Regions from separate parts of the Clostridium sp. LBM24168 genome, predicted to be linked through region 2. Evidence: riboswitches for the same ligand, from Rfam matches in the RefSeq annotation. Region 2 holds a riboswitch; each other region holds the start of a gene.

Region 1 (10,325 bases), 360 kb from region 2:
TAAATAACAATGTCTTTGATATCTGATACAACTATTTTTACAGTAGTTGAACCTATATCAAGACCTACATGAAATAAATTTTTCATAAACAATCACCTTTTAAAAATAATAATTTTGTATTATTAATTATATTATAACATATGTGAGTTATCACGCAATTCTAACACGAAATGTCACACAATTCAAGATATTAATTATAATCATTTTAATTTTCTACCTCTAAAATCATAAGGAACAATACATTCTGGATTTTCATATAATAAATCATGATTCATAATATATTAATTCAAATGAGCAAATATACTCTGACCGGGAGATGATATTTTGGACAAATTAACAGTAAAAGACATATATATGAACTATCATTCATTGAAAGGCTCTACTGAAGCTTTAAAAAATATATGTTTTTCCGTAAAAGAAGGAGAATTTTTAAGTATAGTTGGTCCATCCGGATGCGGTAAGACTACTCTTTTAAATATAGTTGCAGGTCTAATAAGACCTTCTTATGGTGATATATATATAGATGACGAAAAAATAACCTCCACTTCTGCTAAAATGGGATATATGTTCCAACGGGATCAGCTATTTGAATGGTCAAATGTTTGGGACAACATAACATTAGGCATAAAGATACAGCATAAATCCCTTGACCTATACAAGAATAAAATAAATTCGCTGCTTAAAAATTATGGTCTGATGGATTTTGTAAACTATTATCCTGAAGAGCTATCTGGTGGGATGAGACAAAAAGTTGCCCTTATAAGGACTCTAGCTCTAAGCCCTGAAGTTCTGCTTCTTGACGAGCCCTTTTCAGCACTTGATTACCAAACAAGGCTGAACATAAGCGATGAAATATTTAAAATACTAAAAAAAGAAGGCAAAACAGTCATAATGGTAACTCATGATATTGCAGAAGCAATTTCCATGTCTAATAGAATTCTCGTACTTTCAAGCAGACCGGCTAAAGTAAAAACAATATTCGATATAACTTTTGATCAATCCTATACTTCTCCTTTAAAATGCAGAGAGGACCCTAAATTCAGAATATACTTCAACAAAATTTGGAAGGAGTTAAATATATAATGATAGATAATTTAAAAGAACATCAACTGTATATAAAAAGTATAAACACTCAAAAAAGAAAAATATTTATATGCAGGACTTTAATTTTAATATGTTTTTTCGCTTTATGGGAAATAGCCGGTGACCTAAAATGGATAGATCCATTTTTAACAAGTACTCCATCTAGAATGTGGAAAAATTTAATCAAATTATATGTGGAAGGTTCCGTATTTAAACATATAGGTATAACTTGTATTGAGACCATATTTGGGTTCCTGATAAGTACAATTCTTGGTGCTTTAATTGCAGTGCTTTTGTGGCTATCGGATTTTGTATCTGAAGTACTTGACCCATATCTTGTAGTCTTGAATGCACTTCCTAAGATAGCACTAGCCCCAATAATAATATTCTGGGTAGGCAACGGAATGTCAGCTATTATCATGGTGGCCGTACTTATTTCCATAGTAGTAACTATATTGAATGTACTAAATGCCTTTAAAGAAGTTGACAGAGACAAAATAAGATTATTAAAAACCTTTGGTGCCTCAAAGCTTCAGATATTAATGCACCTTGTAATGCCTGCCTCCATTCCTGCATTAATATCTACATTGAAAATAAATGTAGGACTTTCCTGGGTAGGAGTAATCATGGGTGAATTCCTTGTTGCAAAAGAAGGTCTTGGTTTCCTTATAATATTTGGAGGACAAATATCACAATTAGATACTGTAATGCTAAGTATAATAATACTATCCATATTGGCTTATATAATGTATAAACTTGTAGAAGTTGCCGAAAAAAAAGTAAAAAAGAAATTTCTTCATTGATTTTATTCAAGAAGCCGCCTAAATTATTTTAGACGGCTTCTAACTTAGATTTTACTTATCTGATTGCAGCAGTCAATTTTAAATTTTGAATAATAATTTTGTATCTGGCAATAATTTAATGATACTGTTAAAATTTATTTAGGGGGTCTTATCTTATGAAAATTCCAAAACATATAGGAATAATTCCAGATGGGAATAGACGTTGGGCAATAAAAAATGGCATAAGTAAAGAAAAAGGTTACGAATATGGATTAAAACCTGGAATTGAATTATTCAGGCTTTGCAAAGAATTAGGCGTACATGAAATTACATACTACGGTTTCACAGTAGACAACACTAAAAGGCCAAAGATACAGACAAAATCCTTTACCAAAGCATGTGTTGATGCAGTAAATATATTATCTATGGAAAATGCTTCACTCTTAGTTGTTGGAAATTCAAATTCATCAATGTTTCCAAATGAACTACGCCCTTATACCAATAGAACAAAATTAGGTACTGGGGGTATGAAAGTTAACTTCCTTGTAAATTACGGATGGGATTGGGACCTAAATAACTTAGGTAATTTAAACAACAGAAGTTCAAAAAATAGAACTTCTATTATAGAGAATTTAAATTCTCATGATATATCAAGAATAGATCTTATAATACGTTGGGGAGGCAGAAGACGCCTGAGTGGATTTCTCCCAGTACAGTCAGTTTATTCTGATTTTTATGCAATAGACGACTATTGGCCGGATTTTAAACCATCAAATTTTATAGATGCATTAAAATGGTATAGCGATCAGGATGTAACTTTAGGAGGTTAAATAAAATCACTTTATAATGAGATACTTTTATGCTATAATTTACTTTACAACTTTAAAACTGAAAAGAATTCTTTAACATAGAAGGTGCTTTTACCTATCTGTAAGAGATAATAGGGAATCAAGTTACAATCTTGAGCAGCACCCACTACTGTAATTTTGACGAAAATTTCTAAACCACTGTCTATATAGATGGGAAGGGAAACGAGTAGGATGAAGATAAGCCAGGAGACCTGCCTTTTATGTAAAACTGAATCTTTGGGATTGAAGATAAGGAGGAAAATCAATGAAAAAATCAACCATCATAGGCTACCCTAGAATAGGTGTTAACCGTGAACTAAAATTCGCAGTGGAGGCATATTTCAAAGGAAATATAGATTCCACAGAACTATTTTCTACTGCCAGACAGTTAAGGAAACAATACTGGACTAAACAAAAAGAAATCGGAATAGATATTATTCCGTCAAATGACTTTTCCTATTATGACAACATACTTGATATGGCATATCTCTTGAATATCATACCAAAAAGATACTTGGAATTGGGACTTTCTCCCCTTGATACATATTTTTCGATGGCAAGAGGTTATCAAAACGACTCCAAGGATGTAAAAGCACTGCCTATGAAAAAATGGTTCAATACAAATTATCACTATATCGTACCTGAAGTAGATGATAATATTAATTTCAGGCTAAATGATACAAAACCTTTTGATCTCTATAGAGAGGCAAAAAATCTTGGCATTGAAACCAAACCGGTAATAATAGGTATTTTTACTTTACTTAAACTCTCATATTTAAAGACCAATAAAAAATTTGAAGAACTTCTCGATAAGCTCGCAGATGTATATGTAGATATATTGGACAGGTTTCAAGAGCAAAATATTGGCTGTCTGCAAATTGACGAACCAATTTTAGTAACCGATCTGACAGAGAATGATATAGATTTGTTTAAAAACATATATAACAAAATTCTAAATAAAAATTACAAATTCGATGTCTTCTTGCAGACATATTTTGGTGATATAAGAGATATATACAAAGATTTGGAAAACCTCAAATTTAACGGTATAGGTCTGGATTTTATTGAAGGTAAAGAAAATCTACAACTTATAGAAAAATACGGCTTTCCGGACAATAAAATTTTATTGGCAGGTATTATAAATGGAAAAAATATATGGAGAAATGATTATAATAAAAGTATCAATATAATTAAACATATATGCGAGTATGTGGGTTCCAATAAAATCTATATAAGCACTTCCTGTTCCCTTCTTCATGTACCTTATACAGTTACACGAGAAGGTACCCTAGATGACAAACATATAAAAAATCTTGATACTGCAAATGGAACCTTGGACAACCTTGTAAACTTATCAGGTTATTTAGAAAGTCTGGCTTTTGCGGATGAAAAATTGAATGAACTCTCAGAATTAAAAAATCTACTTGATTCCAGCAACTATGAACGTGAAAATACCTATATAAAAAATCAGAAAATATTGAAAAGGAAGGCAGCTAACCCTCTATGTTACAATGAAAAAGTCAGGAAGAAAATTAAAAACTTAAAACCAGAAGATTTTGTAAGAAATGATGATGTTAAACATAGAAGGAAAGTACAGAACAATATTCTTGAATTGCCACTACTTCCTACAACTACTATAGGATCTTTTCCACAAACTCATGAAATTAAAAGGTTGAGAAAGGATTTAAGGGAAAATAATATTACACAGGAAAAGTATGCAAGAGAAATTGAGAAAAAAATTGAAGCTGTAATTAAATTTCAGGAAAATATAGGCCTGGACGTATTGGTTCATGGTGAATACGAAAGAGCAGACATGGTGGAATACTTCGGAAGATTACTGGAGGGCTTTTTATTTACACAAAATGGATGGGTACAATCCTATGGAACAAGAGCAGTAAAACCACCTATAATCTACGGAGATATACAGCGTACAGCTCCCATGACAGTCAGATGGATTAAATTTGCTCAAAGCAAAACGGACAAGCCTGTTAAAGGAATGTTAACAGGACCTGTTACAATCTTAAATTGGTCCTTTTCAAGAGAAGACCTGGAATTAAAACAAATAGCCTATCAAATAGGACTTGCAATCGGAGAAGAAGTACTGGATCTTGAAGCTGCTGGTATAAAAATAATACAAATTGATGAACCTGCCTTAAGGGAAAAACTTCCTTTAAAATTCAAGGATATTCATACAAAATATTTGGATTGGGCAATACCTGCTTTCCACTTAACTAACTCAAAAGTTAAAAGTGAAACTCAAATTCACACACACATGTGTTACAGTGAATTTTCAAATATAATAAATGAAATCAAAAATATGGATGCAGATGTATACTCTATAGAAGCTGCACGTTCGGATTTTTCAATACTTGATTTTCTAAAAAATAATAATTTCAAATCTCAAGTAGGACCTGGAATATATGATATACATTCTCCAAGAGTACCTTCACAGGAAGAACTTGAGAAATCAGTAAATATAATGCTCACTAAAATTGATTCCGACAAACTTTGGATTAATCCTGACTGTGGTTTAAAAACAAGAGGTACTGATGAAGCTGAAAAGAGTTTGATAAATATGGTGAATGCAGCGAAATCAGCCAGAGAAAAATTTTAATTATATTTTACTTATATATTCAGGATTTTTGAAAATAATATTTATAGAGGTGATATAAATGTTAGGTAATAGAAAATCCAATAAAAAAATACCCATTGAAAATCATGAAACTGCCGCCTGGGCAAACATAAAAAAAACAAAACCTGTATCAAATGTACCTCTCGGAGACGAATCCAATGCGTCCAATGCAAAAGACTGGGTAGACGAAAACGAGAAATAGAGGAAATTAAAACAGTTTCAGAATCTAAATTCAAATTCTGAAACTGTTTTTTTATCTATCTTTTAACTTGATCCTGATAATCTATTTCCGATAATTTTTTATATATATCGTACCTGTCTCGTGCATTTTTTTCAGCCATTTTATATAACTCCTCAGCCTTTTGAGGCAATACTTTTCTAAGGGAAGAATACCTTATCTCACCTTCTATATGATCCCTAAAAGAGGTTTTCGGTTCTTTTGAATCTAAAATAAATGGGTTCTTTCCTTCAAGCTTCAGCTGTGGGTCAAATCTATAAAGATGCCAATATCCAGCATTTACTGCCTTTTTCTCCTGTGCTATACTTGTTCCCATACCTGTCTTTATACCATGGTTTATACATGGTGCATATGCTATTATAAGCGATGGACCTCTATAATTTTCGGCTTCTTTTATTGCCTTCAATGCATGATTCATATTAGCTCCAAGTGCAATTTGAGATACATATACATATCCATAACTCATTGCCATAAGTCCAAGATCCTTTTTCTTAGTCTTCTTACCCATTGCAGCAAATTTTGCTATTGCCCCCGTCTGTGTGGACTTGGAAGATTGACCTCCTGTATTTGAATAAACTTCAGTATCCATTACAAACAAGTTTACATCATCTCCTGAAGCAAGGACATGGTCTACTCCTCCAAATCCAATGTCGTAAGCCCATCCATCTCCTCCTATTATCCACTGTGACTTTTTAACAAGAAAATCTTTTTTGTCAAGTATTTCTTTTAATATAACATTGTCTGAGTAATCTTTAAAATTCAAAATAGAATTTACAACTTTCGTGGAGGATATCTTGGATAAGCTACCATCTTCCATGGTATTTATCCATTCATTGAATGACTGAACTAGATCATTTTCTTTACTGCTGTCTCGTGAGCTCTCAATATAATTGAGCATAAGCTTTCTTATTCTTTCCCTCATATACCTTACAGCAAGAAACATTCCATAGCCATATTCGGCATTATCTTCAAATAGTGAATTTCCCCAGGAAGGTCCCTTCCCCTCACTATTTTTTGTATATGCTATGGAAGGTGCACTTGCTGCCCATATAGAAGAACACCCTGTCGCATTTGCAATCATCATTCTTTCACCAAACAGCTGTGTAAGGAGTCTTATATATGGAGTTTCTCCACAACCAGGACATGCACCATTGAACTCAAGAAGCGGTGTTACAAATTGACTTCCCTTCAGAGTATTTCTGCTTATCAGATCTTCCTTTTTCGATAAGCTCAATGCATAATTCCAGTTTCGGGATTCCACCTCTACCTGTTCTTCCCATGGTTTCATGACAATTGCCTTGCCTGGTGCAGGGCACACATCTGCACAATTACCGCATCCTGTACAGTCCATAGGGCTTACCTGTATTTTAAAATTCAGATTTTCAAGCCCTTTTCCAACAGCCTTCTTGCTCTTGAAAGCAGCTGGAGAATTCTTAACTTCTTCCTCATTCAATAAAAATGATCTTATAGTGGCATGCGGACAAACATAGGAACATTGATTGCATTGTATACACTTATCCATCTGCCATTCAGGCACCATAACAGCTATTCCTCTCTTTTCATAGGCAGTGGTTCCAACAGGATAAGTACCATCCTCCATATTCAAGAATGAACTTACCGGCAAGTTATCTCCTTCATTTTTGGACATAGGTATCTGGATATTTCTTACAAATTCAGGTATATCTATATTTTTATTATCACCTTTCCACCCCTCTTGTGCATTTTTCCAGCTTTCAGGTACATTTACTTTTACAACTGCATCCAATCCTCTATCTACAGCCATTTTATTCATCTGAACTACTTTTTCACCTTTTCTGCCATAGGTCTTTTCTATTGAATCCTTCAGATATATCACAGCTTCATCTATAGGAATTACTTTTGCAAGCTTGAAAAATGCAGCCTGCATTATCATGTTTATTCTCCCTCCAAGACCTATTTCCCTGGCTATTTTCACTCCATCAATTATATAAAAATCTATATTGTTCTCTGCAATATATCTTTTCATGGAAACCGGAAGTTTATCTTCAAGCTCATCCTCATTCCAGTGACAGTTAAGAAGAAATGTCCCCCCCTTTTTCATGCCCTTCAAAATATCATAATTATATATGAAGGATCTATTGTGACATGCGATATAGTCTGCATTATTTACCAGATAAGGCGATTTTATAGGATTTCTACCAAATCTCAAATGTGATACTGTAGTTCCACCGGATTTTTTACTGTCATAGGAAAAATAAGCCTGGGCATACAAATCCGTATTGTCTCCAATTATCTTTACAGCTGATTTGTTCGCACCTACTGTTCCATCTGAACCAAGTCCCCAGAATTTACAGCTTATAGTACCCTTTGGAGTGGTTTCAATATGTTCGCCTTCCTCCAGAGACATGTTTGTTACATCGTCTATTATGCCTATGGTAAAATGTTTTTTTGGATTCTCCGATTTCATATTGTTGAATACGGACATCATATGGGACGGAGTAGTATCTTTTGAACCCAATCCATATCTTCCTCCAAATATCTGTGGCCTGTTTTCCATATCATAGAATAACTTGCAGATATCTAGATACAAAGGTTCTCCAATTGATCCTGGCTCTTTTGTCCTATCAAGAACGGATATTTTCTTTACTGTATCGGGAAGTACATCCATAAAATATTTACTTGAGAATGGTCTATAAAGATGTACCTTTATATAACCTACTTTTTCTCCTTTTTGAGAAAGGTAATCTACTGTTTCCTCAATTGTATCACATACAGAACCCATGGCCACTATTACATTTTCTGCATCTTTTGTTCCATAGTACTCAAACGGCTTGTAATTTTTGCCTGTTATATTATTTATTTCTTTCATGTATTGTTCTACTATATCAGGTACTTTTTCATAAAATCTATTTGATACTTCTCTTCCCTGAAAATATATATCCGGATTCTGTGCTGTTCCCTTGACAGCTGGATGTTCCGGATTTAAAGATCTCTTTCTAAATTCATTCAGTGCATCATAATCAACAAGTTTTTTTACATCATCATATTTAATAACATCTATTTTCTGATACTCATGCGAAGTTCTAAATCCGTCAAAAAAGTGAAGAAATGGCACTCTTGATTTTATGGCACTTAAGTGTGCTATAAACCCCATATCCATGGCTTCTTGAACATTTGAAGATGCCAAAAGTGCAAATCCAGTCTGTCTACAAGCCATAACATCCTGGTGATCTCCAAATATTGAAAGTGCATGAGTTGCAACTGCACGGGCACTTACATGAAAAACAGCGGGTAAATGCTCCCCAGCTATTTTATACATGTTTGGAATCATGAGAAGAAGTCCTTGTGATGCAGTATATGTAGTAGTAAGGGCTCCAGCACAAAGCGAACCATGTACTGCCCCGGCAGCTCCTGCTTCTGACTGCATCTCACTAATTTTGACCGTATCTCCAAATATATTTTTTTTACCCTGTGAAGACCACTCATCTACTGCTTCAGCCATAGGAGTAGACGGGGTAATTGGATATATAGCAGCAACTTCTGTAAACGCATAAGACGCATAAGCAGCAGCTCCATTTCCATCCATAGTTTTCATCTTTTTTGCCATTATAAATCACTCCCTATTTTATAAAAATACAACTTAACATCTCTATTTATTATTTGAAATACAATAAATTCTCATACATAATAACTGAAAATAGTTTCTATATTTATAGATAACTATCACATAAAATCTTCAATTAATATATTATAATATATGCTTATGATAACTTTCATCTATTAAATTTAATTTTCAATTGATAATTTATTTCATAATATGTTTCTATTGACTTATAAGATTTAATGGGTTATTATAATAGTTATTATACTTTATCATTTGATAAAATAAATTTGCTAATTCAAGTAAATTTTTCATATATGGAGATGTTATTATGAATGAAAAAATGAAAACTGCAGGTCTTTCTATATTATCTAACAGCAGTTTAATAATAATGAAATTAATAGTGGGAACTATTACTGGTTCAGTAAGTATTATATCCGAAGCTATTCATTCTACTATAGATCTAGTAGCTTCTTTTATATCTTTTTTTTCTGTCAGGATATCCTCAAAGCCTGCTGATACTGAGCATCCATACGGACATGGTAAATTTGAAGATGTATCTGGAGTTTTTGAAGGTATATTAATTTTAATTGCCTCCATATGGATAATATTTAAGGCTATAGACAAATTAATATCTCCAACGAATACTCATTCATCTATCATTGGATTCACAGTTATGTTTATATCCGCAGGCATAAATTTGCTAGTATCAAAAAAATTATATAAAATTGCAAGAAAGGAAGATTCCATGGCATTAGAAGCAGATGCCCTTCATTTAAGAACCGATGTATATACCTCTCTTGGAATTGCAGCTGGTCTTCTATTAATATGGATCACAAAACTTGAAGCCCTTGATCCATTAATAGCAATAACAGTTTCAATATTTATTTTAAAAGAGGCCTTCACTCTCTTAAAATCTGCTTTTAATCCTTTAGTAGATGTTAAATTATCCGACAATGAAATAAATACAATCAAGAACATAATATCTGAATATAATTCTGTTTTCTGTGGATTCCATAGATTGAGAACAAGAAAATCTGGAGATAAAAGATATATTGATCTACATCTAGTATTCCCTCAAGACATGCATGTAAAAGATGCACATGATATATGTGACAAAATAGAAACTGAATTGTCAAAATTTCTTAAAAATACAGAAACC
Region 2 (10,325 bases):
GTCTGACAAATATGCGGAGAAAATAAATGGTTGGCTTGATAGCCATGGAAAAACAGTAGATGAAATAACAAATTCCATAGAAAACATGAATACACTGGACAAGGGGAAGATTGTACCTTATCTTCAAAAAGAGGTAAAAAGCAATCCTGATGTTCTCGATGTCTATATAGGTACTTCAGGAAAAGCGGTGCTGAGTGGTTCGGGATGGGTACCGCCTTCTGATTATGATTGTACCCAGAGAGACTGGTATAAGGAAGCTTTTAATAAAAAAGGTCTGATATTTACGGAGCCATATGTGGATGCAGATACAAAACAGATTGTAGTAACCATAGCAAAACCTGTAGTTATCAACAATAAGACAGTAGGGGTATTGGGCTACGATATGAATGTTGGAACTATTACTGGTATACTTGAAAAGGCGAAGCCTATAGACAATAGCTATGGATTTTTAGTAGATCATAGTGGAAACTTTGTGGTACATAAATATAAAGAATTTAAGCCCACTTCAGATGAACTTAAAAAAGTAAACAAGGTTATGGACGGACGATTTTCACAGATACTTACAAAAAGCCTGGTTAAACTGAAGGATTATGATGGCCAGGAAAAATATTTTACCACATCTAAGATACCCTGCAGCAACTGGACTGTAGGCTTTGCAGTACCTGTAAGTGAAGTCACAAAATCTGTAAAAGAGCTTATAATTTGTATATTGGTAATAGTAGTGCTTGTACTTATGGCAAGCATATTCATTTCAATACATGTTGGAAAGAAAATAGGTAAGCCTATACTTGAATTATCTGATATGGCAGATGAGATGGCGCATTTTAACATGAGCTATGATGAAAACAGATATAATTATCTTACCAGATACAAAGATGAAATAGGCAGGCTTTCAAATTCCTTTAAAATCATGCAGATGGAGATTGTAGGACTTGTTAAGGAAATACGGGAAAATTCAACATATATAAATGAATCCAGTGTGGATCTTTCAAAGACGGCGGAGGATCTTTCGTTGAAATCAGAAAAAATGAATACAGCCATGGAAAACATAGCAGCAGGAGTCAAGGAAACAAGTGCATCTTCTGCAGAAGCAACGGCATCCATGCAGGAGGTGGATTCCAGTATAAATGAGCTTTCGCAGAAGTCAATGGACGGAAGCAATATAGCCAGCAAATTAAAGGACAGGTCTATTGATATACGGTCTAAAAGTAAAGCTTCAATAGAAAAAATAAGGAATGTATATGGAGAAAAGGAGAAGAAAATTATTGAATCCATTGAGAGTACAAAAATAGTAGAAAGTATAGGTGACATGGCAGATACTATTGCAAATATATCTGAACAGACAAATCTTCTTGCACTTAATGCGGCTATTGAAGCAGAAAGGGCGGGGGAACACGGAAGAGGTTTCAAGGTTGTTGCTGAGGAAATTAGGAAACTTGCAGAACAGACAAAATCCTCCGTTTCAGAGATCAAGGAAAAAATTTCCAGGGTGGAGGATGCCTTTAAGATTAGCAATGATAATAGCAAGGATATGGTGGAGTTTATAAATGAAAGTGTGATCCCACAGCTGGAGGGATTTATGGATACAGGCAACAAATATTATGAGGATTCGGACTTCATTAGTAGGATGTCCGAGGAAATAGCCTCAATGTCCGAAGAATTGAATACTATAGTTGATGAAGTAAGCAACTCTATGGACAATGTATCACAAAATATGCAGAGATCTGCTGGAAGTATGGATGATATAAAGAAAAACATAGAGGAAACATCAAATGCAGTAAATGTTATAAAATCTACCTCCAGCAGTCAGTTGGAACTTTCAAACAAACTTAGAAGGGCTGTTGAAAAGTTTACAATTTGATTTTAAAAGTCAACATGAGATATGAAGGGACGCATCAAATGCTATATAATGCGTCCTTTTCCGGTTACATGATCTATGGACATTTTTATGACGTTGGTTTTTGATACTGCTCTATCTATATATTCCATGCCCTCTTTTTTAAAAGACGTTGAGTATTTGTCCACAAGAGCATTTAGTATGTCCTTCTTTACTTTTTCGGAATTTATTATAAATGCATGCCCAAATATAATCACACTTTTGTATTTTGTAGTAAATTTACCAGGTATTATTTCTGTATTCCCAACTATGCAGAAACTTACCCTGTCATTGAATTTTATATTCTGGAGCTTGTTTCCCTCAAATGCACAGTGAAAATATATGGAGTTATTAAAGTATACGTAATTCAGAGGTACGGCATAAGGATAATTGTTCTCGCCAATGGTTGCAAGTACACCGTATTCACCGTGTTTTAATATTTCCTGAATATCACTTTCTTCCAAAGTCCTTTCTGATCTTCTCATTTTACTAAACATATTGTTGTATTCACTTCCCATCTTTTAGTATAGATAATTACAAATTAAATTTTACCATATTTTCATTTTTACTTCACTGCGGTTATGATAAAATAATAATGCAGGCCTTTTGTGGTATAATCATAAAACTAAATAGAAAAGAGGTTTTAGTACATGAAGTTGAAAAATATTGTAGGCAGGTTATTGCTGGTGTTTATGGCTCTAACTGTAATGATACCTTTATATCAGAATAAAGTTTACGCAGATTCCTATAAGGTAGTTACATTGGGAGGGGACCTTACAGACAGCCAAAAGGAGGATATGCTTAAGTATTTTGGAGTAAATAGACAGGATGCAGATGTCATAGAAGTTCACATTGACGAAGAGAGAAAGTATTTAAGTGATGTGGCAAGCAGTGACCAAATTGGGACAAAGTCCATATCCTGTGCCTATGTAGAGCCAACTACAAGTGGAGGTTTGAATGTTTCAACAAATAATATATCATGGGTAAGCAGCAGTATGATAAAAAATGCTTTAATTACGGCAGGTGTAAAAAATGCAAATGTCAAAGCGGCTGCACCTTTTAATGTATCAGGCACCGCAGCACTTACAGGAATTTTAAAAGGATATGAGAACAGTAGTGCAGGTAAAAAAATCGATGAAGACAAGAAAAAAGTTGCAAATGACGAGCTTATGACTACAGGAGAAATCGGGGATAAGATAGGCAAAGACAAGGCAGCCGGACTAATTAATGATATAAAGACACAGGTTGTAAAAGAAAAACCAAAGAGTTCAGAGGACATGAAGCAAATAGTTCAAAATGTAACCAATAACTACAATGTTAACTTGAGTTCAGAGGACATGGATAAAATAATTTCACTTATGAACAAGATAAATGGTCTCAATTTGAATTTTGGTGATATAAAAGGACAGCTTGGGGATGTAGCAGACCAGCTTAAAGGTACTTTGTCCAGTCCTGAGGCTCAGGGATTTTTTGCTAAAATTATAGAAGCAATCAGAAACTTTTTCTCTAGCTTGTTTTAAAGTGTATAGATAAAAAAATATACTGCCATGTGCAGTATATTTTTTAGTGCCTAATTTACTACGTTTACAGGATTGCCATTGATAAATGATTCTATATTGTCAGTCAAAAGTTCAATGAGTCTCTGCCTGGATTCAATACATTTGCAACCTATATGGGGAGTAAGTATAACATTTTTCATGGAAAAAAGAGGGCTTTTTGTATCAAGGGGTTCAACTTCCTGGACATCCAGAGCCGCGCCTGCAATCTGACCGTTTTGTAGAGCCTCTATTAAGTCGGGCTCATTTATTATAGGTCCTCTTGCAGTATTTATTATAAAGGCAGAGGGCTTCATGAGTTTTAATTTATTTTTGTCTATTAAGTGTCTCGTACTGTCTGTAAGAGGGCAGTGTATAGTAACGAAGTCACTTTTTTTAAGAAGTTCTTCCAAATCCACAAATTTTACATTTTTAATTGGTTTTATACTCCTGTTGTAGACTAATACATTCATATCGAGATTCAGGGCTGTCTTTATTACGCGCTGGCCTATGGAACCGGCACCTATTACACCCAGGGTCTTGCCTTTTATTTCGAAGTGGGGAACTTGAAGATCTTTGGTAAAATTGTCAAAATTGTTTTGTTTTATCATGACCTGTTGAAGGGCAAGGGATGAACTTAAATTCAGCATGAAAGTAATTGCAAGTTGTGCAACTGCATCAGTACTGTAGCCCGGCACATTGCATACTGTTATGTTTTTCCCTTTTGTGGATTTTATGTCTATATTGTTGTAACCAGTTCCAGCTTCACATATGAGTTCTACTGAAGATGGAAATCTGGAGATAAGGTTTTCACCAAGGGGAAGTTCTTTGGTAACAACTATATTTTGTCCCTTTACTTTTTCCAGAATCTCATCTTCACTGCTTGTATCATACTTTGTAACTTTAGTAAATCTGTTCAATCCGGAAAAATCAATTTTGTTGTCAAAATTCAGTTTTTTGGAATTCAAGAACACTGTATTTTTCATGATATACCTCCTAGTATTTATATTTTAATTTAAGTATAGCCTCCATAAAAAGCAATGTCAAAATATCTAGATAGTGTTATTATGATAATAATGAATATCAAATTTGAAAGGGGATGTTTATAATGAAAAGCTTAATAATTTATACATCTACGGAGCATAAGAATACTGAAAAAATTGCAAGGGAGATAGGTGCTGGATTGAAAGCCGATGTAATTGAAGCCGAAGAGGCAGATATAGGTAAATTGAATCAATATCAATTGGTTGGATTTGGATCAGGAATATTTTATGGTAAATTTCACAAGAATATTTTAAAATTAATTGACGAAATGCCGCGATATGAAAAAAAGAAGGCATTCATATTCTCTACAAGTGGACAGGGAAAAGTGGAATATAATGATTCCCTTAAGAAAAAACTCGATGAACATGGATTTGATATTATTGGAAGCTTTGCTTCAAAAGGCTTTGACACCTATGGTCCCTTTAAATTAATAGGAGGAATAGCTAAGGGAAGACCAAATGAAGATGACTTGAAGGCAGCAAAAGAATTTGCAGCTAAATTAATTAAGGAATTGGGGGAATAAATTTGGGAGTTGAAAACTATAAAATAGAAACTTTTATTCCGGAAGAATATGTCGATAGGCTGAGAGAGAGTCTAAACGCAGTAGGAGCACTGAGTATAGGTGGAAATTATGACAGCTGTATTTCTGTTTCAAAAGTGACAGGATACTGGAGGCCCCTTGAAGGAGCTAATCCTTTTGAAGGTGAAATTGGAAAGGTGAGCATGGAGGAAGAGTGTAAGGTTGAATTTTGCTGTAAAAGTGATCTTGCGAAAAAGGCAGTGGAAACCATAAAACGGGTTCATCCATATGAAGAACCTGTTATAAATATACTGCCTTTGTTGACAATAGCTAATTTATAAGTATACAATATAGGTGAATCTTTAGTTATAGATATTCTGTTTCTGAGGAATAAGTAAAAATCTATGCCAGATTGCAAAGAATTATCTGAGCAAAATGCTGATAGAACATATTTATGACAAAAATGTATTTGGGGAAAAGGTAGTCTTTGTATATTTGTTATATATTTGACAACCTGCCTGCTGTTTAATACGGATTTTGTGTGAATTGGTTAAACTTTCAGCATTTATTTAGAGAGTTTAATTTTTTTTTATTGGGAGGAAATCAATGAAGATGGATGAAAAATATCTCAACCCTAATTTTAAGGATTTTATCGATGATGATAAAATCTGGGAACAGTTAAATCAGGCAAAGAATCCGGAAAAAAGTGAAATAAGGGCAATATTTGACAAGGCCAGAAGCAAGGTGAGACTTGAACCGGAAGAGACAGCGAAATTACTTCAAATAGAAGATAATGATCTGCTTGAAGAGATGTTTGCACTTGCAAGGCAGATAAAGGAAGAAGTATATGGCAAGAGGATAGTTTTTTTTGCACCGCTGTATGTTGGTAACAAATGTATAAACAATTGTCTCTATTGTGGATTCAGAAGGGACAACGGTGCAATAGAGAGAAAAACTCTTACCATGGACGAGCTTAGAAGTGAAGTAGAAGTACTTGAAAAGGCGGGACATAAGAGATTAATACTTGTATATGGTGAACATCCAATGTATGATGCAGATTTTATAGCCAAAACTATAAAAACTGTTTATGACACAAAAGTCGGAAGAGGAGAAATAAGAAGAGTCAATATAAATGCTGCACCTATGGATGTGGAAGGATATAGGAAACTCCATGAAGCCGGAATAGGAACATTCCAGATATTTCAGGAGACCTATCATCATGATACTTATAGAAAACTTCATCCACACGGAGATGTAAAGGCAAATTATGACTGGAGGCTTTACGGACTTGACAGAGCTATGGAGGCAGGAATTGATGATCTGGGCATAGGTGCATTGTTTGGACTGTATGACTGGAAATTTGAAGTCATGGGACTCTTGTATCATACAATTCATTTTGAACACATGTTTGGTGGGGTTGGTCCACATACTATATCTTTTCCAAGGATAGAACCTGCACTTGATGTGCCATTTACACTGGATCCAAAGTACAGGGTATCTGATAATGACTTCAAGAAGTTAGTTGCAATTCTGAGACTTTCAGTACCATATACCGGAATGATTTTAACAGCAAGGGAAAGTACGAAAGTAAGGGAGGAAGTATTGCCGCTTGGAGTATCGCAGATCGATGCAGGATCAAGAATTGCAATTGGAGGATATACCCAGTATGATAAAGGATTGATACCTGAGAAGGAACAGTTTCAGTTGGGAGATATGAGGAGCCTTGATGACGCTGTCCAGGATGTATGCAGGCAGGGATGTATTCCTTCATTTTGTACGGCAGATTATAGATGTGGAAGGACAGGATCCCACTTTATGAGTATAGCGAAAAAATCTTTAATTCACAATTATTGTATTCCAAATGCCATATTTACTTTTAAAGAATATCTTCTGGATTATGCATCTCCTGCCACGAGAAGTGCAGGAGAGAAGGTTATAAATCAGACTATAGGGGAATTTGATGAAGTAAAACAAAATATAATAAAGAAGAAATTGCAGCTCATTGTAGATGGACAAAGGGATGTGTATATATAGAGTGGATTTTAAAGAATTTATAGCACGTAATCTTGAAGAAATACTGGAACATGGGAATATAAAAGAGATGTTTAAGCTTCTCTGCAAAAATACGGCGGAGTTTTATAGTGGAACCCAGATAATATTTTCAGAAAAATTTATGAAGAGGATTGCCTATGTGACAGGAGCCGGAGAGGAAACATTTATGCCCCAGGAAAAGATTGAGTTAGATGACAGATATGTAATATTCCTACAGGGATTTGAAAATGTATCCCGGTATGAAAAAGATACACTGATATCTATTTTTAAAATAGCTGTAGCATATTCAAGGTGCTCAGGTGAAAATAGTTAGTAAAATAGAGATTTTATGTATAATTAAGGAGAGACAGAATAAAATCTGTCTCTCTTAGCAGCGTATAGGATTATAAAGTATAAAAAGATACGAAAATACATCAAAAAAAGTAAATTTATGTTGGATTTTCTTCATAATTAGGGCTTTTAGTTAGATTTTCTATGAATATCACCACTTTTCTCTTATCTTTTTCATTTAATCTTCGGTACGTCTTTATAAGATTTATTTCCAGGTTTGTTAATTTAACATCGATAATAATACCTTCAGGAATTTTGACAAACATGTTTCCGACGCCATCTATAAGCCATTTCTGTGAAATGCCATATGTATTTTCTATATTTATTAATGCTCTGCTGGATGGCTTGTATCGACCTTTTATCCAGTCAGTTACATTTCCTGGAGAATATTTTATAGATAGAGCAAAATCTTTTTTTGTAGTGTTGAAGTACTTTAGAACATGCTCCAACCTTTCACCTAAAGTATGCATTGAACAGATACCTCCTTTACATTTACTGATTTCAGTATTATAATTACACTAAGATATGGTATTATATCATAATTTTAACACACTTCTAATTTAAAATATAAGTATAGCACAACTATTTCAACACTATAAATTAGCAGTACACTTTTAAAATAATTGTTGATTTATAAAGTTAGGGGGGTGATATTATCAGAAGTAAAAGAAAAACAACTTTATTTGGCATTAAAGTAAAAAAGAGGCTCATAGACCTCAATATGACTCAAAGGGAGTTATCCAGTGAAATAGGGGTAAATGAAAATTATCTTACAGATATTTTAAATGGAAGACGTTCTGGGAAAAAGTACAGGAATCTAATTGTAGAAAGATTAAATATTGATAGCAGTAGCAATTCAGAGGACAGCTTTTAGGATATTATTGTAATCGTTGCATCATTCATATTTGTAGTTAGCATGTCTAGAGTACATACAAATTAGGTTTGCATAGTCTCAACTATATATAATAATATACCTTCTATATACTTTAGAAGGTTTTTTAATAGTTGGATATTGACTATGGTAAATTGACAGGATCATAAATATTTGTTATATTTGATTAAAACAACAATATAATAAGTTATAGGTAACAAAGTTATAAATTACTTTGGATTAAAAGGGAAGCCAGGTGAAAATCCTGCACGGTCCCGCCGCTGTAAAAGAAGAGCCTTTATTAAAATACCACTGGGAAACCGGGAAGGTTATGGAGGCAATGATGCTTAAGTCAGAATACCTGCCTATGATAATGCACAATTAACTCTACGATGTATAGGGGGTGTCTGGAATGTATTTTTATAATTTCTGGTACTTTTTATCCTCTTGACTATTGGGTTAAGAGGATTTTTTGCGTTTGACAAAAATTTAAAGGGGGTGGATTATGGGGAAAATTGTTATTTTTAAATGGAGACACAATTACACCCGCAGTAGTAGACTGCATCATCATGGTGAAGGGTTTCCAATAGACTTTTATGCTTATAATTCCAAAATGAAGGAATGGAACTCTACTTTCAAGGTACTTTTTTCTATTTTGACATTGGTGCTCTGTGTTTCGTTGGACAACCAATATGTATCGGCTGCTGTCATTATTGCAATGGCTTATCTGACAGTTGTAAAAGGGGGGCTTCCAATATATGAGTATCTCTCGATATTGACCATTCCCATTGCTTTTATTATACTTGGGACTTTCCCAATTGCCATTGATTTTTCAAGGCAGCCAATAGGACAATATAACCTGTATCTTGGTTTCTGCTATGCATTTACCTCCCGGGAAAAACTCAAGGAAGTGCTTTTTTTAATCCTGAAGGTATTTGCATCTGTTAGTGCCCTGCAGCTGATGGCGTTGTCTACTCCGTCTTCCGAGATCATCTATGTATTTAAAAAGGCGCATGTGCCGAAGATTATTGTAGAATTGATGAATATCATCTATCGTTACATTTTCATTTTGATGGAAGTTTATACTAATATGAAGAACTCTGCTAAATCACGTGAAGGATATTATGATTTTAAGACTTCCTGTGCCACCTTCGGAGGTATTGTAAGCAATATATTGATTGTTTCCCTTAAAAAAGCAGAAGCCTATTATGATGCAATGGAAGCCAGATGCTATGACGGGGAGCTTGTATTTTGGAGGGAGGATAAAAGTGCAGATATAAAGCATATTGTCGCAGCGGTATTATTCATATTTTTTTTGATTTTGCTTTGGGCTTTTACATAATAGAAAGGGGCAGCTATGAAAGAAATAATATTGAAGGTTGAAAATCTATGCTACACTTATGGAAATGGAAATCATGCGTTAAATGGAATAGATGTAGATATTCATGAAGGTGAAAAAATTGCCGTCATTGGATCAAATGGATCGGGTAAATCCACATTTTTTTTGAATGTAAATGGAGTCCTTACTGCAGAACATGGGAAAATTATTTATCGAGATACAATTATAGATAGAAAGAATTTAAAAGAGCTCCGAAAAAATATTGGGATTGTATTTCAGGATGCAGACAATCAAATTATAGCATCCACAGTTATGGCGGAAGTTGGATTTGGACCTATGAATTTAAGGCTTCCTCAAGAAGAGGTAAAAAGACGTGTTGAAGAAGCACTAAAATATATGAATATTTCGAATTTAAAAAATCGTCCCCCCCATTATCTGAGCGGCGGTGAAAAGAAGCGTGTTACAATTGCAGACATAATAGCTATGGAATCAGAAATTATCATATTTGATGAACCAACGGCAGCACTGGATCCTCTAAATACAATGATGCTGGAGGAAGTTCTGGCAAAACTTTCTGAAGAAGGAAAGACGATGCTGATTTCCACTCATGACGTGGATTTCGCATATAGATGGGCTGAAAGAATACTTGTATTTTTTAAAGGAAAGATCATCGCAGATGGAACACCACTGGAAATTTTCAAAAACATGGAGGTATTAGAAAGGGCAAATCTAAAGCAGCCGACAATGCTTGAGGTATA
Region 3 (10,325 bases), 210 kb from region 2:
GAAAGGAAAGGGAGCTTTTGTATCTGATGTAAAAGTAGATTTTCAGGAAAAGTGGAATATAGACTGGAATAAGCGCATAAATAGTTATGCAAGGGAATCAGAAAAATTGGATATAATCAAAAGCGAAATAAAGTGGGAGAAAGGAATGATATCATTTAAAAGTATAGCTCCTGATGACAGGTTATTTGATGTTGAGAATTTTAAAAAATCATTTTTGAATTGTGTATCGCGAGAAGGCGGGAAAATATTGAATTATGGATATGCACAGGGATATAAGCCACTTATTGAATATCTTGTCAAATATATGGCAGACAAGGGTATAGATGTTTCCGGGAAAGATATACTTGTAACTAATGGATTTACAGAAGGATTTAATATTATACTGTCATGCCTTGTAAATAAAGGAGATAATATATTATGTGAAAATCCGACTCACAATACGGCTATAAAGATTATGAAACTGCATAGATTAAATATAACAGGAATTAAGATGAATGAAGATGGGATAGACCTTAATGCTTTAAGAGAAAATCTAAAAAAACGCAAATTTAGTTTGGCATATTTTATACCGTCCTATCACAACCCAATGGGGGTTGTAATGTCTCCTGAAAAAAGAACAAAATTGTATAATACTCTTAAAGAGTATGATGTTCCTATAATTGAGGATGGTTTCAATGAAGAACTGAGATATCTAAGTGATCATGTATCACCAATTGCTGCACTTAGCGGTGGTGGTAATAGTGTGATTTATGTAGGCAGCTTTTCAAAGATACTCTTCCCGGGTCTGAGAATAGGGTGGATACTTGCAGATAAAGAACTTATAGGATATCTTGAAAGTGCAAAGAGAGGCAGGAACATACACACCTCTTTTCTGGATCAGGCTGTATTCTATGATTATCTTAAAGAAGGAAATTTTGAAAAGTACATTAAAAAGGCAAGGAAATTTTATAGGAACAAATATGAGTTGGCAGTTGGATTTGCTAAAAAATATATTCCTTATGATAAAATATATGGAGAGGGAGGTCTGCATGTTTTTGTGGAAATTGAGAATATAGATTCAAGAAAACTTCTTGAAAGATGCTGCAGAAGGCAGGTAATATTTACTCCCGGAGATTTATTTTATGTAGATGATGGAGGCAAAAATACATTTAGACTTGGATTTTCGAGGACAAGCGACGGAGATATAGAAAAAGGATTTAGAATAATAGGAGAAGAAGTCAAAAAAATGAAATCTGTTTAGGAGGAATATTTATGAGAAAATTAACGAAAAAAGTACTATATAAGGGAAAGTGGATATCATTAAATGAAATAACTTATATAGGAAAACAGAATGAAAAATTGAAATGGGAAAGCATAGAGAGAACTAATTTTGTAAATACTGTAGTAATGGTAGCCAGACTGATTCCCTCCAATAGATATGTACTTATAAAGCAATACAGGCCGGTAGTTGATAATTATATAATTGGATTTCCGGCAGGACTTATGGAAAATGATGATATAGAAAAAAATGCACTTAGAGAATTGAAAGAGGAAACGGGATATATAGGAAGAGTTAAATCTATAAGTCCTCTCCTGTATTCCAATGCCGCACTTCTTTCAGATACAATAAGACTGGTGAATGTGGATATAGATGAGAAATTGCCTGAAAATATAAATCCCAGGCAGGAACTGGAGGAAGCTGAAGATATAGAAGTAATACTGGTTGAAAAGGATAGAATGAAGGATTTTGTCATAGAACAGCAAAAAAAAGGACTGGGAATTGGATTGGGATGCTGGTATGTATTCTGTGGGCTGCAAAACAATTAAACAGGTGGATAATAGGATGATAAAAAGTTTAATTATAATGTGCAGTATAATAAGTGCTTGTGGTATTATAGTGGTAATAATTGTATTTATTGCACTGTTTTCCGACAAAAAATAAATAATAAAGTTTGAATTGAAGGTGTTTAATTTGAAAGATTGGCTTCTTAAAAAAGACGACTATGTGCCTGAAAATGATTCAGATAGATTTATAGATAAGAGTATATTTTCTATTTTGAAGGTACTTTCTCTTATAAAAAGAAGAGATAAGTTAAAAAACGGAATCATATATAAAATAAATCCAGTGGTGAAGCTTGTATTTATGTTCTTAAATATAATATTTTTGTCGGTTTCTAGAAATCCCGTATATGTTGCGGCAGTAGATATATATTTTCTATTGATGCTGAGTTTTCTAGATGCGGAAGAAATAAAAAATATTTTACTCTTGAGTTTTATAATACCAATATTTACTTTTATAATGCTCATACCATCTATATTGATGAAAAATGTTCTTAATAGCATTATGCTCATATTCAAAATATTCGGTACGATAATGATTGTAAATATTTTTTCCTGTACTACCAAATGGAGCCATGTGACAAGGTCATTAAAAATATTTTTTATACCAGACATATTTATACTCGTGTTTGATATAACTTTGAAGTATATCTACATACTAGGACAATTTGCATTGGACATGTTTTATTCTCTAAAGCTTAAATCCATAGGAAAGAATAACAGCAAACATTCATCGATTACTAAAATAATGGGAGGATTGTTTTTAAAGTCCAATGAGATGGGAAATGAAATGTATTCTGCTATGGAGTGTAGAGGGTTTACGGGAGAATACAGCTATTTTTCAAAATTCAGGTTTACTTTTTCAGATCTGATTTATTGTGCTGCGAGTATATTAATTATATTATTGTATTTTTATATGAGATAAAGGAGCAAATTATATGATAGAGATTGAGAATGTATATTTTAAATACAAGGATGAGGAAGTAATCAAAGATATAAACATAAATATCGAAAATGGTGAGTCTGTTGCTCTTATAGGTGCAAATGGAAGTGGAAAATCCACATTTTTAAAACTGCTGAATGGTATAATATTCCCGGATAGTGGAAATTACTATTTTGATAAGGTTAACATATGTAAAAAACAGATGGAAAATGGCAAGTACTCTAGGCTATTTCACAAAAAAATTGGATTCGTGTTTCAAAATTCCGATACCCAGCTCTTCTGTCCTACGGTCTATGAAGAAATTGCCTTTGGACCAAGACAGATGTGTATGAGTGAAATAGAAGTTAAAGATAGGGTAGAAGATTGTCTTGATCTGATGAATATAGGCAATCTTAAACATAGGCAACCTTATAATTTAAGTGGTGGAGAAAAAAAGAGAGTTGCGATAGCTTCTGTTCTTGCACTTAATCCTGACGTATTAACATTGGATGAACCTATGAATGGAATAGATCCAAAGGGAAAGAGATTTCTGAAGGGGCTTTTTATAGAATTGAATCGTGCAGGAAAGACTATAATCTGTTCTACCCATGATTTTGAATACATAGATGGAATTTTCAGGAGAGCTATTGTGTTTTCCGAAGAGCACAGGGTAATAAGGGATGATACATATAAAAATGTGATAAATGACGACAAGTTTTTGATGGACAATAATATAAAGTGAAAATTTTGAACCTGTTGACATGATACATATGTTGTAATATACTCGTCTTATAAAAAAGAATATGAATGATTTCAGGTGCCTTGTTCAAGGTGAAAAGGGAATGCGGTTGGATTCCGCAGCAGCCCCCGCTACTGTAATTGATGACAAGTCCTTATTATGCCACTTTTAATTGAGGAAGGCTGAGGATGTGTATGATTCATAAGTCAGGAGACCTGCCTGATATTTATTTCAAGCAAACTTTCGGAGGGAGAGTTCTTTATAATATTGTGCGGATATATCTCATCTTTATAATAGGAGCAGAAACTGATTTTAAAGTTTGCTGTTCTTATTTTGTTTTTAGGAGGATTGTTATGGCCAAGATCATGATTCAGGGAACGGGATCATCGGTAGGAAAGAGTATAATTGTTACGGCTCTCTGCAGAATATTCAAGCAGGACGGCTTTAGTGTATGCCCGTTCAAATCGCAGAATATGTCACTGAATTCCTATATAACTCTTGACGGGAGGGAAATGGGAAGGGCACAGGTACTGCAGGCCTATGCATGTGGACTGGAACCGGAAGCGTATATGAATCCCATACTTTTGAAGCCCACTTCAGACAAAAAGAGCCAGATAGTTGTGAATGGGGAGGTATACTGCAACGCAACAGCGGTAGAGTATCAGGATATGAAATTAAATTTCAGGGATATGCTTGAATCTCAATTTTCAGATATTGAGAAGAAGTTTGACATAATTGTCATGGAAGGAGCGGGAAGTCCTGCAGAGATAAATCTGAGAGACCGGGATATTGTGAATATGGGAATGGCTGAAATCGCAGATGCACCTGTAATTCTCACAGGTGATATAGACAGGGGTGGAGTATTTGCATCCCTTGCAGGTACCATGCTGCTTTTAAAAGAAAATGAAAGGCCTAGAGTAAAGGCTACTGTAATAAACAAGTTCAGGGGAGATGTAGATATACTAAAACCAGGAATTGACATGCTTCAGGATATAATAAAAATACCATGTGTGGGAGTAGTTCCATACTTCAATTTGAATCTGGAGGATGAGGACAGTGCCATTTCCTTCAATAAATATAATACAGCTGCAATAGATATAGCAGTTGTGAAACTTCCTCATATATCCAATTTTACTGATATGGATGCCTTCAAGAATGAAGATGACATATCTGTAAGATTTATTTCATCACCAGGTGAATTCGGAAATCCGGATATACTTATTGTGCCGGGAAGTAAAAATACAATAGACGATTTGATAAAATTGAGAGAATCAGGTCTTGAGCATTCCATAAAGGATTACAGCAAAGGAGGAATTGTAATTGGAATCTGCGGAGGATATCAGATGCTGGGAAATTCGGTAAAAGACCCATATGGTGTTGAAAGCAGTGCAGGAGCAACAAGAGGGATGGAGCTCCTGGATATAGATACCATACTTGAGGGAAAAAAGGTTACCACCAGGGTTAATGCCAGAAGAGGAGATATTCATGTATATGGATATGAAATACACATGGGAGTCTGCAAATATGGAGACAATACAAGACCTCTGTTCAGGATGGAAAATAAAAATGACGGAGCTGTAAGTTCAACAGGAAACATAATGGGTACATATATTCATGGAGTATTTGATTCAGCAGATTTCAGACAGTACATACTGAATAGGATACGGGAAAAGAAAGGGATCTCTCCAAAAAAATCATTGGATTACAGAGATTACAGAAACAGCCAGCTTGACAGACTTGCGGACATAGTCAGAAAAAACATGAATATAAAAGCCGTATATGATATTATGGGAATTTGACAGTTGGAGGAGTATTTTATGGAGTTGTCTTTGATACAGTTCAATTTTATAGATGTTGTTATTGCTGTAATCCTGGATTGGATAATAGGTGATCCACTGTGGTTTCCCCATCCTGTAGTATTTATGGGAAAGCTCATAGGCTTTCTTGAGAACAGGGCAAGAGCAAAGTGCATTACAAACAGAGGTATGAAATATTTTGGCGGGTTTATAGTGCTTGTTCTCGTATCCTCAAGTTTTCTCTTACCTTTTGTAATTCTCTTTATTTTTAGGAACAATGTTATTCTCTTCAATCTCATAAATATACTTTTTCTGTGTACCTGCCTTTCTGCAAGATGTCTTGATAAAGAGGCAAGCAAGGTGTATACTTCCCTTAAATATTCAGGTATAGAAGATGCGCGAAAAAAATTGTCCGGCATAGTCGGAAGGGATACAAAAAATCTGGATGAAGGACAGATAACAAGGGCGGCTGTTGAAACCGTAGCTGAAAATACATCGGATGGAGTAGTTGCACCGCTTTTTTACGGCATTATTTTTGCTTCGCCACTTTCTATGGCGTATAAAGCTGTGAATACAATGGATTCCATGCTGGGCTATATGAATGAAAATTACAGGTATATAGGATTTTTCCCTGCAAAGGTGGATGACTTTTTTAATTTGATACCTGCAAGACTTACAGGCTTTTTAATGTGCATCATGTCCCCGCTTGTTGGAGGGAACCTTTTGGATACCTTTAAAATAATGCTGCGCGACAGGAAAAACCACAAAAGCCCGAATTGTGCATATCCTGAAGCTGCAGCTGCCGGAGCCATGGAAATACAGCTGGGAGGCACAAATATATATTTTGGAGAAGTATTTTACAAGCCACATATTGGAGACAGGAAGAGGGAGCTCAATGCCGATCACATAAAGGGTGTCATAAAGCTCATGTATTTTTCTGAAATGGGTGCTGTCCTGACTGCTGCTGCAATCTATACAATTTTGATGGGATGTGTTGGGTAATGGATTTGGAACATGGTGGGGATATATACACGGAGGGGATTTTCAAAGGAAGGAAATTACTTGATTTCAGCTCCAATATAAATCCTTTGGGTGTACCTGCGAGCTTCAAAGAAAATATAGAGGAAGCTGTGAAACTTGCAGATGTATATCCAGATATAAAGTATAGAAAATTGAAGGAAAATATAAAAGATTATCTTGAAAGCTATGATTCCTGTTTCAGCAAGTGCGGGTATGGAACTGTCGGGGAAAATTTACGGGACAGAATAAGTATAGTTCCTGGAAACGGGGCTTCGGAAATACTGGATCTTGCCCTTGGTCATTTTAAAAGTGTTTGTATAGTAGTACCTTCTTTTATAGAATACGAAAAGAGTGCATTGAAATGGAATTGTAATATAGTTTATTCAAGACTGAAGCCGGATATGAATTTTGACTATGAGGACATTAAAAAGAAGATTAGAAATGTTGATTCTCTCATAATAGGAAATCCAAACAATCCTAATGGGCAGATCATAGACAAGAAAAAATTTTACAGTATAGTGGAGTATTGTGAAAAAAATGGAAAGACTATAATTATAGATGAAGCTTTTATTGAGTTTACAGGTGATTCACGGTACAGCTTTTTAAATGAAACTGGAAAATACAGATGTATTCTCATAGTCAGGGCGCTTACAAAGTTTTTTGCACTTCCTGGCGTAAGGTTTGGTTACGGTATTTCCTCGGACAGCAATTTGGTGCTTGATATTGAAAAAGGCCAGAATCCATGGAATATAAACTGTTTTGCGGAAATTGCAGCAAAGTATGTACTTAGAGACAGTGAGTATATTGGCAGATCACTTGAATGGATAGCTTCGGAAAGAAAATTCATGAAGGAGAATCTTGAGAGGGCAGGTATAATTGAAAAAGTATATGATACATTTTCAAATTTTGTACTGTGCAGATTATCCAGTGGTGTAAATTCAGCTTGTGTATATGAGATGTGTCTAAAAGAAGGTGCTGTCATAAGGAAATGCGAAAATTACAGGGGACTGGGTGAAAACTACATAAGACTTGCCATAAAAGACAGGCATAAAAATGAAAAGATGCTTCACATAATAGAGAATTTATAAATGAGGGAGTGCAGTTGAGTTGATTGAAAAACAGTTCGTTACGCTTCTGTCCGAAAAAATTAATGTGCTTATAGTAGGTGGAGGAAGGGCTGCAGCTATAAAGCTGAAAACTTTTATACGAGGAAAATGCAATGTTATGGTTGTAGCACCGGCTTTTTCAGATTATTTCAAGAAGTTCGGCAGCAGTTTGAAACTGAATATAATATGTGGAGAATATGATAAGAAATATATATACGATAGACATATTGTAGTAATTGCTACAGATGATTCTAAATTGAATTCAGCTATAAGACGGGATTGTGAAGATTTATTCAAATTGTATATAGATGTCTCAGATCCGCCTATGGGGAATTGCATTATGCCCTGCCAGAGAAATACTAAAAATATACACTTTGGAGTAAATACTGAGGGTATATCCCCTCTCACATCTGTTTTTATAGCTGATATCATGAAAAAGAATATTTCCAGGTATGATGATTTTGTAGATTTTGCATCAGGTGTTAGAAACAGCCTTCCCGGTGGTGTTGAGAGAAGGAAGATAATGAGCTTCATATGCTCGGAGGATTTCTATTTTTTCTATAGAAAGAACAAAGCACGCATTATAATAGACATGTTTTACAAAAATTAATGGAGTGATGATATTTTGAAATACAGGATTGCAACTAGAAAAAGCAGGCTTGCACAGATTCAGGCGGATATAGTAATAAGGCTTCTCATGGAAAAATGCGGTGTCTTGGGCAGGAAAGTTCTCATGGAAACTACAGGTGACAGGAGACTTGACATTGCATTGGATAAGATAGGTGGGAAGGGTCTTTTTATAAAGGAGATAGAGAGGGCACTTCTTGAAGGAAGGTCAGATGCTGCAGTTCACAGCATGAAGGATGTGCCCTTTGACATACCATGCAAGTTTGAAATGGCGGCAGTTTGCGAAAGGGAAGATGTAAGGGATGTTTTTGTGTCAAATTCAGGAGTCCATTTTGAAGATTTAAGACCGGGTTCCAAAATTGGTACCAGCAGCAGGAGAAGGTCGGAACAGATTAAAAAGATTAGAGGGGATTTATGTATAGTCCCAATAAGAGGAAATGTGCAGACGAGAATAAAAAAGATGAAGGAAGAAAATCTTCAGGGTATAATTCTTGCATCTGCTGGAGTTAAAAGGCTTGGACTTGAGGATATTATAACGGATTATTTTAGTGTAGAGGATATTGTTCCAGCCATAGGCCAGGGTGCACTGGGAGTTGAGATAAAAAGAGAATACAGTGATGCGGATGTCTTCAGAAAAATAGATGACAGGGAAACAAGAATATGTGTTGAAGCGGAGAGAAGCTTTATGAGAACTCTGAATGGAGACTGTCACTCTGCCATAGGAGCTTATGCAAGAATTGAAGGCAAATGCATGGACATCATAGGAATGTATGAGATTGAGAATAGAGTTTTAAAGAGTCATATAAGCGGCAGCAAATCAGATTATATGGAACTTGGAAGGAAACTTGCATTGAATATGCTGGGGGAGTGAGAAAAGTGAAAAAAGGCAAGGTGTATATAATAGGGGCAGGTCCAGGAGACGAGGAGCTTCTGACTTTGAAAGCAGTAAAAAAGTTGAAGGAGTGCAATCTGGTCATGTATGACAGGCTTGCAGGAGCAGGTGTATTGAACTATTTAAATGAAGACTGCCGGATATACTACTGTGGAAAAGAACCAGGCTGTCATTACAGGAAACAGGAAGAAATAAATGAAATGCTTTTAAAGTTTGCAGAGGAAGGATATATAGTTGGACGAATCAAAGGCGGTGATCCCTACATATTTGGAAGAGGAGGTGAAGAAGTACTGGCTCTTTCCAGAAAAAAAATTGATTTTGAAGTCATACCGGGGATAACTTCTTTTATATCCGTATTGAATTATGCAGGCATACCTGTCACACATAGAAATGTGGCACAGAGTTTTCATGTCTTTACCGGGAAGGCCGCTGAGAATCTTCATATAGACTGGAGGGCTGCAGCGGCTGTGGGAGGCACACTTGTATTTATGATGGCATTTTCCAGTCTCGGCGAAATAGCAAATAGATTGATTGAAAATGGGATGAACGAAGATACTTCCTGTGCAGTTGTAATGGAAGGCACTACAGCCAGGCAGAGAAAGGTAATTTCCAATCTAAAAGAAGTATATCATGATGCCGTGGAGGGGGGACTTCACTCACCCTGCATTTTTGTAGTTGGAGAAGTGGTGAAATTCAGCAGTACATTCAGCTGGTACGAGGAAAAACCGCTTTTCGGCAGAAATATATGTATTACAAGATCAAAATCGCAGTCCGGGGAAATGAAAGGCAAACTCATGGATCTTGGCGCACAGGTTACCGAGATACATTCCATTAGAATAAAATCCACAAATGACAACATGGTTGAATATATAGACAGACTACCTCTCTATGATTATATAGTATTTACAAGTGTAAATGGAGTAAACAGTTTTTTTGAACTGCTTTTGAGAAAAAATTATGATGTAAGGAATATAAAAGCTGTATTTGCCGCCATCGGGCCTGCTACGGAAAGAGAAATAAGAAGAAGGGGAATCATACCTGAAATAGTTGCTGAAAAATTTGTAGCAGAGAGCTTATATGACAAATTAAAAAATTTTATAAGTCCGGGAAATAGAATCTTTCTGCCACGTTCCAAAAATTCAAGACCATATTTATCACAGGTGCTCAAAAAATATGGATGCGCTGTGGATGAATGTTCTGTTTATGAAACGATCTGTGGAGATCTCCATGATCCTCACTGTTTTGATGATGTGGATACGGTTGTATTTACAAGCCCCACTACCGTAAGAAATATGATGGAGCTTGTAGGTATTGAAGCCATAAGGGAAAAGTATATTATAGCCATAGGCCCCATAACGGGAAAGGAACTTAAGAAAAACAATCTAAAATATACGATGTCAGAGAC

The links. Region 2 has a riboswitch for cobalamin ahead of cbiQ (cobalt ECF transporter T component CbiQ). Riboswitches for the same ligand answer to the same signal wherever they lie in the genome.
Region 1: it holds a riboswitch for cobalamin, as region 2 does, so the genes downstream of both, metE (5-methyltetrahydropteroyltriglutamate--homocysteine S-methyltransferase) here and cbiQ (cobalt ECF transporter T component CbiQ) in region 2, are expected to answer to the same signal.
Region 3: it holds a riboswitch for cobalamin, as region 2 does, so the genes downstream of both, ACSVC9_RS10835 (cobyric acid synthase) here and cbiQ (cobalt ECF transporter T component CbiQ) in region 2, are expected to answer to the same signal.

The regions. Positions count from the first base shown of each region.
Region 1 covers NZ_CP196861.1:2,312,855-2,323,179, forward strand. Annotated here, with positions in the region: gene ACSVC9_RS11450 (acyl-CoA dehydratase activase-related protein) at 1-86, opposite strand, end outside; gene ACSVC9_RS11455 (ABC transporter ATP-binding protein) at 325-1,083, shown strand; gene ACSVC9_RS11460 (ABC transporter permease) at 1,083-1,886, shown strand; gene uppS (polyprenyl diphosphate synthase) at 2,042-2,695, shown strand; cobalamin riboswitch at 2,761-2,947, shown strand; gene metE (5-methyltetrahydropteroyltriglutamate--homocysteine S-methyltransferase) at 2,979-5,327, shown strand; gene ACSVC9_RS11475 (CDIF630_02480 family spore surface protein) at 5,386-5,547, shown strand; gene nifJ (pyruvate:ferredoxin (flavodoxin) oxidoreductase) at 5,603-9,169, opposite strand; gene ACSVC9_RS11485 (cation diffusion facilitator family transporter) at 9,495-10,325, shown strand, end outside.
Region 2 covers NZ_CP196861.1:1,952,663-1,962,987, reverse strand. Annotated here, with positions in the region: gene ACSVC9_RS09675 (methyl-accepting chemotaxis protein) at 1-1,861, shown strand, start outside; gene ACSVC9_RS09670 (pyridoxamine 5'-phosphate oxidase family protein) at 1,903-2,361, opposite strand; gene ACSVC9_RS09665 (DUF1002 domain-containing protein) at 2,527-3,396, shown strand; gene ACSVC9_RS09660 (NAD(P)-dependent oxidoreductase) at 3,447-4,397, opposite strand; gene ACSVC9_RS09655 (flavodoxin family protein) at 4,520-4,978, shown strand; gene ACSVC9_RS09650 (cytochrome C biogenesis protein) at 4,981-5,316, shown strand; gene hydG ([FeFe] hydrogenase H-cluster radical SAM maturase HydG) at 5,582-7,009, shown strand; gene ACSVC9_RS09640 (hypothetical protein) at 6,996-7,340, shown strand; gene ACSVC9_RS09635 (helix-turn-helix domain-containing protein) at 7,456-7,827, opposite strand; gene ACSVC9_RS09630 (XRE family transcriptional regulator) at 8,079-8,231, shown strand; cobalamin riboswitch at 8,424-8,611, shown strand; gene cbiQ (cobalt ECF transporter T component CbiQ) at 8,734-9,570, shown strand; gene ACSVC9_RS09620 (energy-coupling factor ABC transporter ATP-binding protein) at 9,586-10,325, shown strand, end outside.
Region 3 covers NZ_CP196861.1:2,166,863-2,177,187, reverse strand. Annotated here, with positions in the region: gene pdxR (MocR-like pyridoxine biosynthesis transcription factor PdxR) at 1-1,240, shown strand, start outside; gene ACSVC9_RS10850 (NUDIX domain-containing protein) at 1,252-1,806, shown strand; gene ACSVC9_RS10845 (energy-coupling factor transporter transmembrane component T family protein) at 1,943-2,743, shown strand; gene ACSVC9_RS10840 (energy-coupling factor ABC transporter ATP-binding protein) at 2,757-3,482, shown strand; cobalamin riboswitch at 3,539-3,716, shown strand; gene ACSVC9_RS10835 (cobyric acid synthase) at 3,833-5,278, shown strand; gene cbiB (adenosylcobinamide-phosphate synthase CbiB) at 5,297-6,277, shown strand; gene ACSVC9_RS10825 (pyridoxal phosphate-dependent aminotransferase) at 6,283-7,383, shown strand; gene ACSVC9_RS10820 (NAD(P)-dependent oxidoreductase) at 7,403-8,011, shown strand; gene hemC (hydroxymethylbilane synthase) at 8,027-8,899, shown strand; gene cobA (uroporphyrinogen-III C-methyltransferase) at 8,905-10,325, shown strand, end outside.